DNA from 2 places in the Sphingomonas sp. CFBP8993 genome. Region 2 is predicted to be linked to the other one. Evidence: predicted binding sites of a transcription regulator. Region 2 holds the regulator's gene; the other holds the start of a gene.
The links. The regulator LexA, encoded in region 2, represses DNA repair genes until DNA is damaged. The targets are predictions, from matches to a motif close to GTTCCNCNCTTGTTCT.
Positions count from the first base shown of each region.

Region 1: uvrA (excinuclease ABC subunit UvrA) is a predicted target of LexA. The motif match lies at 2,178-2,193, and genes of this name have one in related genera.

Region 1 is NZ_JAXCWU010000006.1:170,247-174,665, reverse strand. Features, by position in the region: gene uvrA (excinuclease ABC subunit UvrA) at 1-2,170, opposite strand, end outside; gene SOM26_RS13890 (S10 family peptidase) at 2,320-3,828, shown strand; gene SOM26_RS13885 (class I SAM-dependent DNA methyltransferase) at 3,963-4,419, shown strand, end outside.
Region 2 is NZ_JAXCWU010000003.1:418,728-423,146, reverse strand. Features, by position in the region: gene trpC (indole-3-glycerol phosphate synthase TrpC) at 1-252, shown strand, start outside; gene moaC (cyclic pyranopterin monophosphate synthase MoaC) at 249-716, shown strand; gene SOM26_RS08140 (molybdopterin molybdotransferase MoeA) at 760-1,959, shown strand; gene lexA (transcriptional repressor LexA) at 2,015-2,692, shown strand; gene SOM26_RS08130 (ComEC/Rec2 family competence protein) at 3,006-4,419, opposite strand, start outside.

The DNA of each region.
Region 1 (4,419 bases), on a different contig from region 2:
CGCCGGTATAGGTCGCCGGGTTGGACCTAGGCGTGCGACCGATCGGCGACTGATCGATATCGATCACCTTGTCGAGATGGTCGAGCCCGGTGATCTTCTCATGCTTGCCCGCCAGGATGCGCGCGCCGTTCAACGACCGCGCGGCGGCGGCATAGAGGGTGTCGATGGTGAAGCTCGACTTGCCCGAACCCGACACGCCGGTGATGCAGGTGAAGGTGCCGAGCGGAATGCTGGCGGTCACGCCCTGCAGGTTGTTGGCGGTCGCCTTGTGCACGGTCAGCTTCTTGCCCGACCCCTTGCGCCGCTTGGTCGGGACCGCCACCTCGCGCGTGCCGTTCAGATAATCGGCAGTCACGCTGGTCTTGGACTTGAGCAACTGCTTGAGCGTGCCGTGCGCGACGATCTTTCCGCCATGCACGCCCGCGCCCGGCCCCATGTCGATGACATAATCGGCGGTGCGGATCGCATCCTCATCATGCTCGACCACCAGCACGGTGTTGCCCAGGTCGCGCAGCCGCCGCAGCGTGGCGAGCAGCATGTCGTTGTCACGCTGGTGCAAGCCGATCGACGGTTCGTCGAGGACGTACAGCACACCCGACAGGCCCGATCCGATCTGCGACGCCAGCCGGATGCGCTGGCTCTCGCCGCCCGACAGCGTGCCGCTGGTCCGATCGAGGTTCAGGTAATCGAGCCCGACATTGTTCAGGAAACCCAGCCGCTCGACGATTTCCTTCAGGATCGGCTGGGCGATGGCGCGCTGCTGGTCGGTCAGATGCTCGGGTAGCCCGGTGAAGAAGGCCAGCGCATCGACCACCGACAGATGCGTGGCATAGCTGATGTCCTGCATGGCGATCTTCACCGCCAACGCCTCGGGCTTCAACCGCGCGCCGTGGCAGACCTCGCAAGGCTGCGACGACTGGTAGTTGGCCAGTTCCTCGCGCATCCAGGCGCTCTCGGTCTGGAGCATCCGGCGGTTGAGGTTGCCGATCACGCCCTCGAACGGCTTTTTCACGTCATACGACTTCTTGCCGTCGACGAAGGTCAGCGTGACCGCCTTGCCCTTGGTGCCGTGCAGGATCGCCTGATGCACCGAAGCGTCCAGATCCTTCCACGGCGTCTCCAGCGAGAAGCCGAACTCGCGCGCCAGGCTGCCCAGCACCTGCATATAATAGGGGCTGGGCGGATTGGACTTGGCCCAGGGCACGACCGCGCCCTTCTTGATCGACAATTCGTGGTTGGGGACGACGAGATCCTCGTCGAAGATCAGCTTTTCGCCAAGACCGTCACAGGCCGGGCACGCCCCTTGCGGCGCGTTGAACGAGAACAGGCGCGGCTCGATCTCGGAAATGGTGAAGCCGGAAATCGGGCAGGCGAACTTCTCGGAAAAGACGATGCGACCTTCAGGCGCGTTGTTGCCCAGCACCGCGGATTTGGGTGTGGCAGGTTCGACCGGATCGGCGGGATCGACATAGGCCAGGCCATCCGCCAGCTTAAGCGCGGTCTCGAAACTGTCGGCCAGGCGGGTCGCGATATCCTCGCGCACGACCAGGCGATCGACCACCACCTCGATGTCGTGCTTGAACTTCTTGTCGAGCGCAGGCGCCTCGTCAATCTCATGGAGTTGGCCGTCGATGCGAACGCGGGTGAAGCCCGCCTTCTGCCACTCGGCCATTTCCTTGCGATACTCGCCCTTGCGGCCGCGCACCACAGGGGCGAGCAGGTAGAGGCGCGTCCCCTCGGGCAGCGTCATCACCCGGTCGACCATCTGGCTGACCGTCTGCGCCGCGATCGGCTCTCCGGTGGCCGGGCTGTAGGGAATGCCCACCCGCGCCCAGAGCAGGCGCATATAGTCGTAGATTTCCGTGACGGTCGCCACGGTCGAGCGCGGATTGCGGCTGGTCGTCTTTTGCTCGATCGAGATGGCGGGCGACAGCCCCTCGATATGGTCGACGTCCGGCTTCTGCATCATCTCCAGGAACTGGCGCGCATAGGCCGACAGCGATTCGACGTAACGCCGCTGCCCCTCGGCATAGATGGTGTCGAACGCCAGCGAAGACTTGCCCGACCCCGACAGGCCGGTGATCACCGTCAGCGTGTCACGGGGAATGTCGATATCGACATCCTTGAGATTGTGCTCGCGCGCGCCGCGGACGGAAATCTTGGTCAGCATGGGGCTAGTTCTACTTCTGTTCCGGGAGGAAGGCCAGAGGCGAGATAGGGAGCGGTTCGGCGTGTTTCGAGGGGGGATGGCTTGCGGGAACGCGGGACATGGGATCATGATCCGTCACGACGCCTTATCCGAAGGGGGAAATTCCGAACGTGCCCAAGACCCTGCACCTGACCGCCCTGTTGCTGCTGACCGCCGCCGCCACGCCCGTGCTGGCCCAGAAGGCCGAAAAGACCGAAACCACGACCACCACCGAGAAAAAGGACGACGACGCCAAGCTGCCGCCCCTGCCCGCGGACAAGACGATCACGCAGAGCGCGCGGATCGGCGGCCGGGTCGTCAGCTACAAGGCGACGGTGGGCAAGATCGCGGTGCGCGACGACAAGGGCAAGGAGATCGGCCAGGTCGTCTATACCGCCTATACCGTGCCTGGCGGCGATGTCCGGCGGCCCGTCACCTTCGCCTTCAATGGCGGACCGGGGGCGGCGTCGGTCTATCTGAACATGGGTGCGGTCGGCCCGAAGCGGGTGCCGTTCGGCGCGCAGGGCGATGCCCCCTCCGACGCGCCGATCGCGACCGACAATCCCAATAGCTGGCTGGACTTTACCGATCTGGTCTTCATCGACCCCGTCGGCACTGGCTTCAGCCGCAGCCTGGTCGACGAGGCCGAGACGAAGAAGGCCTTCTACGCCAACGACCCGGATATCAAATATCTGTCCAAGGTCGTCTATGACTGGCTGGTCAAGGAAGGCCGGTTGCGCTCGCCCAAATACATCATGGGCGAAAGCTATGGCGGCTACCGGGCGCCGCGTATCGCCTATGAATTGCAGTCCCAGATCGGCGTGGGCGTGAACGGCCTCGTGATGGTGTCCCCCTATCTCGACCCCGCCTCGGGCGATGACGCGACCGCGCTGTCGCCGTTGCCCTGGATGATCGACCTGCCCTCGATGGCCGCCGCGCAGCTGGAGCGGCAGGGCAAGCTGACCCCCGAGGCGATGGCGGGGGTCGAGGCCTATGCGCGTGGCGATTACCTGCGCGACCTGATGCGCGGTCGGTCGGACACCCAGGCCGTGGACCGCATCGTGACGCGCGTCAGCGAGCTGACCGGGCTCGACCCCGCGCTGGTCCGGAAGCTGGGCGGGCGGGTCGATACGCGGACCTATCTGCGTGAGATTCACCGCAACGATTCGACCATCGGCAGCATCTACGACTCCAACGTCACCGCCTTCGACCCCTTCCCCTGGTCGTCGCAGCAGCGCTCCAACGACCCGCTGCTCGACTCGCTGATCGCGCCGACGACCAGCGCGATGGTGGACTTCGTCACGCGCGAGGTCGGCTGGAAGACCGACGCGCGCTATCATGCGCTGTCGTACAGCGTGAACAGCGCCTGGGATCGCGGCAAGCCCGACGACACCCCTGTCACCGACCTGCGCAAGGCGATCGCCAACGACCCCAAGATGAAGGTGATGATCGTGCATGGCTGGGACGACCTGTCCTGTCCCTATTTCGCCTCGCGACTGATCGTCGACCAGATGCCGAGCTACGGCGTGGCGCAGCGAGTGCATCTCAACGTCTATCCGGGCGGACATATGTTCTATAGCCGGACCGATAGTGGTGCGGCATTCCGGCGGGATGCCATGGCGATGTATTCGCCAAATTGATCCGTTCTTGCGGCTTTGACCGAACGGATCAGGATCACATTCTGAACAAAACGGCATTAAATCCCTTACGGGGATAGCTCTCGTCGCGAATGCCAAAATCCTCCCGATGATCGCCATCGGGAGGATTTCAACTTATGGCGACCGCGGCAGCGATCGAGGCGTTTATCCGGCGCTGGCAGGCGTGCGAAGGCGGGGCCGAGCGCGCCAACTATGCGCTGTTCCTCACCGAGCTGTGCGCGATCATCGGCGTCGCCCCGCCCGATCCCGCCCACGCCACCAGCACCCGCAACGACTATGTCTTCGAGCGCGCCGTCGTCCTGCCCGGCGAGGAGGAGGACCGGCGCGGGCGGATCGACCTCTACAAGCGCGGCTGTTTCGTGCTGGAGGCCAAGCAGAGCCGCGAAGGCCCCCGCGCCAAATTGCCGCCTTTCCTGCCCGGCCTGTTGCCCGACGAACCGGGCCCGGCACCCCGTTCGCGGCAATGGGACGTGCTGATGCGCCGCGCCCGCGAACAGGCCGAGCAATATGCCCGCGCCCTGCCGGTCGAGCATGGCTGGCCGCCCTTCCTGATCGTGGTCGATGTCGGCCGGG
Region 2 (4,419 bases):
GCCGCTCGGCTCAAGTCGCGCCTGATCGGGGTGAACAACCGCGACCTTCGCGACTTCTCGGTCGACTTCCAGCGGACCTACGAACTGGTCGGCCATGCCCCCGCCGGATCGACCTTCGTGGCCGAGAGCGGCCTGACGACGCGTGCCGACCTGGATGCGATGGCCGCACATGGCATTCGTTGCTTCCTGGTCGGCGAGGCGCTGATGCGTCAGCATGATGTCGAGGCGGCAACCCGCGCGCTGATCGGATGAGCGGCCTCACCCATCTGGACGACGAAGGCTCGGCCCGCATGGTCGATGTCGGGGCCAAGGCGGTGACGGCGCGGCAGGCGATCGCTCAAGGGCGTGTCACCATGGCCCGCGACGCCGCCGCCGCGATCCGAGCAGGCAGCGTCCAGAAGGGCGACGTGCTGGCGGTCGCGCGCGTGGCCGGCATCATGGCCGCCAAGCGGACCAGCGACCTGATCCCGCTCTGCCACCCGCTGCCGCTCAGCAAGGTCGAGATCGACCTGATGCTGGACGAAACCGGCGTGACCGCGACCGCGACGGCCGCGACGGCGGGCCAGACGGGCGTCGAGATGGAGGCGCTGACCGCCGTATCGGTGACGCTGCTGACCATCTACGACATGGCCAAGGCACTCGATAAGCGCATGACGATCGGCGACATTCGTCTGATCGCCAAGACCGGCGGCAAGTCGGGCGACTGGCACGCCTGACGCCGCCCCCCCCTTCCGGGAACGCGCCGCCGTCCCACGCGTCATGGGTGCAACAGGAGCGACCGTCATTCTCTTACCCGTCCCCGAAGCCCAGAAGCGCCTGCTGGCGCTGACCACCGAACGTCCGATCGTGGACGTGCCATTGCGTGAAGCGGCTGGGCGCTGGGCCGCGCGGGACATTGCGGCCCGGCGTACCCAGCCGTCCAGCGACCTGTCGGCGATGGACGGCTATGCGATCCGCTTCGCCGACATGCCGGGGCCCTGGACGGTGATCGGCGAGAGCGCGGCGGGACGGCCCTTCGCCGGGACCATCGCGGTGGGAGAGGCCACCCGGATATTCACCGGTGCGGCGCTGCCGCCGGGTGCCGATACGGTCCTGATCCAGGAAGAGGCCGGACGGGATGGCGATACCCTGCTGCTGACCGGCGAAGGGCCCGGCCATCTGGGCCGCAACGTGCGGCGGCGCGGACTGGACTTCGACGAGGGCGCGACGCTGATCACGGCGGGTCAGCGGCTGACTCCGGCCCGGATCGCGGTGGCTGCGACCGGCGGGCATGGCACCCTGCCCGTCCGCCAGCATGTCCGCGTCGCGATCGCCGCCACCGGTGACGAACTGGTGCCGCCCGGCTCGGGCGATCCCGCCACCTTGCCCGAATCGAACGGCGTCATGCTCGCCGCGCTGCTCGCCGACCTGCCGGTCGAGATCATCGACCTGGGCATCCTGCCCGACGACCTCAATGCCTTGCGCGATGCCTTTGCCGGGGTCGGGGCCGATCTGCTGGTGACGACCGGCGGTGCCTCGGTCGGCGACCATGATTTGGTCCAGCCCGCGCTGAAGGCGGCGGGCGGCCAGGTCGATTTCTGGCGGATCGCGCTTCGCCCCGGCAAACCGATGATGGCCGGACGCCTGGGCGGCACGGTCGTACTCAGCCTGCCGGGCAATCCCGTATCCGCCTTCGTGACCGCGACGCTGTTCGTTCGGCCGCTGATCGCACATATGGCGGGGGCGGCCGATCCGTTTCCCGCCCCGATCCCGACGATCCTGGGGGAAGACCTGCCCGCCAACGGCCCACGGATCGATTACCTGCGTGCCGCGATGATCGACGGCCGGGTCCATGCCGCCGCCATTCAGGACAGCTCGATGCTGCTTACCCTGGCGCGTTCGACCTGCCTGATCATCCGCCCGCCGCATGTCCCCGCCGCCCAAGCCGGCGACTCGGCGGAAATCCTGATGCTCGCTTGACGCAAGCCAAAACGTTCCATATAAGTTCCACGTCTGTTCTGGACGGAGGATCGCGATGCTCACCGCAAAGCAGCATGAGCTTGTCTGCTTCATCAACGACCGTTTGAAGGAAACCGGCGTGTCGCCGTCCTTCGAGGAGATGAAGGAGGCGCTGGACCTCAAGTCCAAGTCCGGTGTCCATCGCCTGATCTCCGCGCTGGAGGAACGCCACTTCATCCGTCGCCTGCCCAACCGCGCCCGCGCGCTGGAAGTGCTGCGGATGCCCGATCGTCCCGAAAAGCCCGTGGCTGCGCCGACCGAGGCCAATGTACGGCCCCCGGCGCCCAAGCCGATCGCCGAACCCGCCAATGACGTGGTCGAGATTCCGCTGCATGGCCGCATCGCCGCCGGTCTGCCGATCGAGGCGTTCGAGGGCAGCTCGACGCTGGCAGTGCCTGCTGCCCTGCTGGGTGCAGGCGAGCATTATGCGTTGGAAGTGTCGGGCGATTCGATGGTCGAGGCGGGTATCCTGGACGGCGATTATGCGCTGATCCGCCGCACCAACGTGGCCCGCGACGGCCAGATCGTCGTGGCGCTGATCGACGATGCGGAGGCGACGCTCAAATATTTCCGGCGTGAAGGCTCGATGGTCCGCCTGGACCCCGCCAACCGTGCCTATGACCCGCAGCGTTATGCCCCTGCCCAGGTGCGCGTGCAGGGCAAGCTGTCGGGCATCCTCCGCCGCTACGACTGAGCTTGGGTTGGTCCGTTGCCCTGCCCTTTAACGGGGCAGACGGCGAAGACCACGGAAAGCGAGAAGGGGCTGCTGGCTATCGGCCCTTCCCTCGCCTTTCCCCAAAGGAGAGGCTTACGCAGACCCGGGCATTACATGGCAAAGGCTTGGAGGCTGATCCAGTCTAGCCGAAACACCACCCCGGCGGAGGCCGGGGTCCAGTTGGGGGTGCGGTGGTGGTCGACCGACGCGTTCCATCAATGAAACCTTCGCAACTGGACCCCGGCCTCCGCCGGGGTGGTAAGACCATAGTTCAGGTCAGGCGGATCAAACTCTAGCGCCCCTGCCCCATGGCCGTGGGGATCCACGGATGCCCGTCCCCCGGCTGGCGCACCATCCGAACCGACGGCGGATCGAGCCGGATCGAAACCCCACCGGTGTGTCGCAAGGCTCCGCTATCCAGTTTCAACCACCGCGGCCGACACGCCGCGGGCAGACGCCGGTCGGCAACGACGATATCAACTTTACTGCACAGTTCGATCAACCGCGCCCATGGCACCGGATAGCCGCTGCGCGTCGCCGCGATCCGCCAGGTCCGATCGCCTCTCACCAGCCCTGTCACGCACATATCGGGCCCGCACCGCGCATTGACCTGATCGGCCAGCGCCAGCGGCTCGCCACCCGCCCCGCTCAGTTCGGTCAGGGTGGTGCGCATATAATCCCCTGCCCGGTCGCGCAGCAGCGCCACGCGATCCCCCGCCATGACCGCGACATGCCGCCCGTCGCCGGTCACGATCAGGTCCGGCGTCGGCGCGGCCAGCATGATGCCGATCGCCAGCATCAAGGGCGGCAGGCCCAGCCACCGCCACCGCGTCCGCCACAACGCGATCCAAAGTCCCCCGGCCACCGCCACCGCAAATGCCCAGGGCGGGGCCACCGGCAATGCGACGACCGACCCCGGCATGGCCGACACCCAGCGCGCCAGGGCCAGCAGCAATCCCAAGGCCTTGCCCAGCAGCCACCAGAAGGGGCCGCCCCAGCCCAGCGGCTCCAGCAGCAGCGCAATCATCTCCAGCGGCATCGCCACGAACGTCGTCCAGGGGATGGCGACGATGTTGGCCAGCGCGCCGTAAAGCCCCGCCTTGTGGAAGTGAAAGACGGCGATCGGCATCAGCGCGGCTTCGACGACGATCCCGGTCGCGAGCAACGCGCCCAACTGGCGTAGCGCCGACCAGCGCCAGTCGGGATGCGGCCCCAGCCACCGTCGGACCGTCGGATGCTCGTGCAGCGCGACGATCGCGGTGATCGCGGCGAAGGATAGCTGGAAGCTCGCGCCGACCAGCGCCTCGGGTCGGAACAGCAGGACGATCAGCGCCCCCGCCGCCACCAGCCGCAGGGTCATCGCCTCGCGTCCCAGCGCCAGGGCGGTCAGGACCAGGATCGCGGCGACGCAGGAACGGATGGTCGGCACCTCCGCGCCCGTCAGCCAGGTATAGCCGATCGCCGCCACCGCCCCGGCCGCCGCCCCCACCAGCGGCAGCCGCACGCGCAGCGCCAGCCATGGCCACAGCGCGAGCAGCCGGATGGTCAGCACCATGACGATCCCGACGACCGCGGTGATATGGAGCCCGCTGACCGATAGCAGATGGGCGAGACCGGCACGCCGCATCGCCTCGGCATCCGCCTCGCCAATCGCCCCGACATCGCCGGTCGCCAGCGCCGCCGCGATCCCGCCCTCGCTTCCCGCC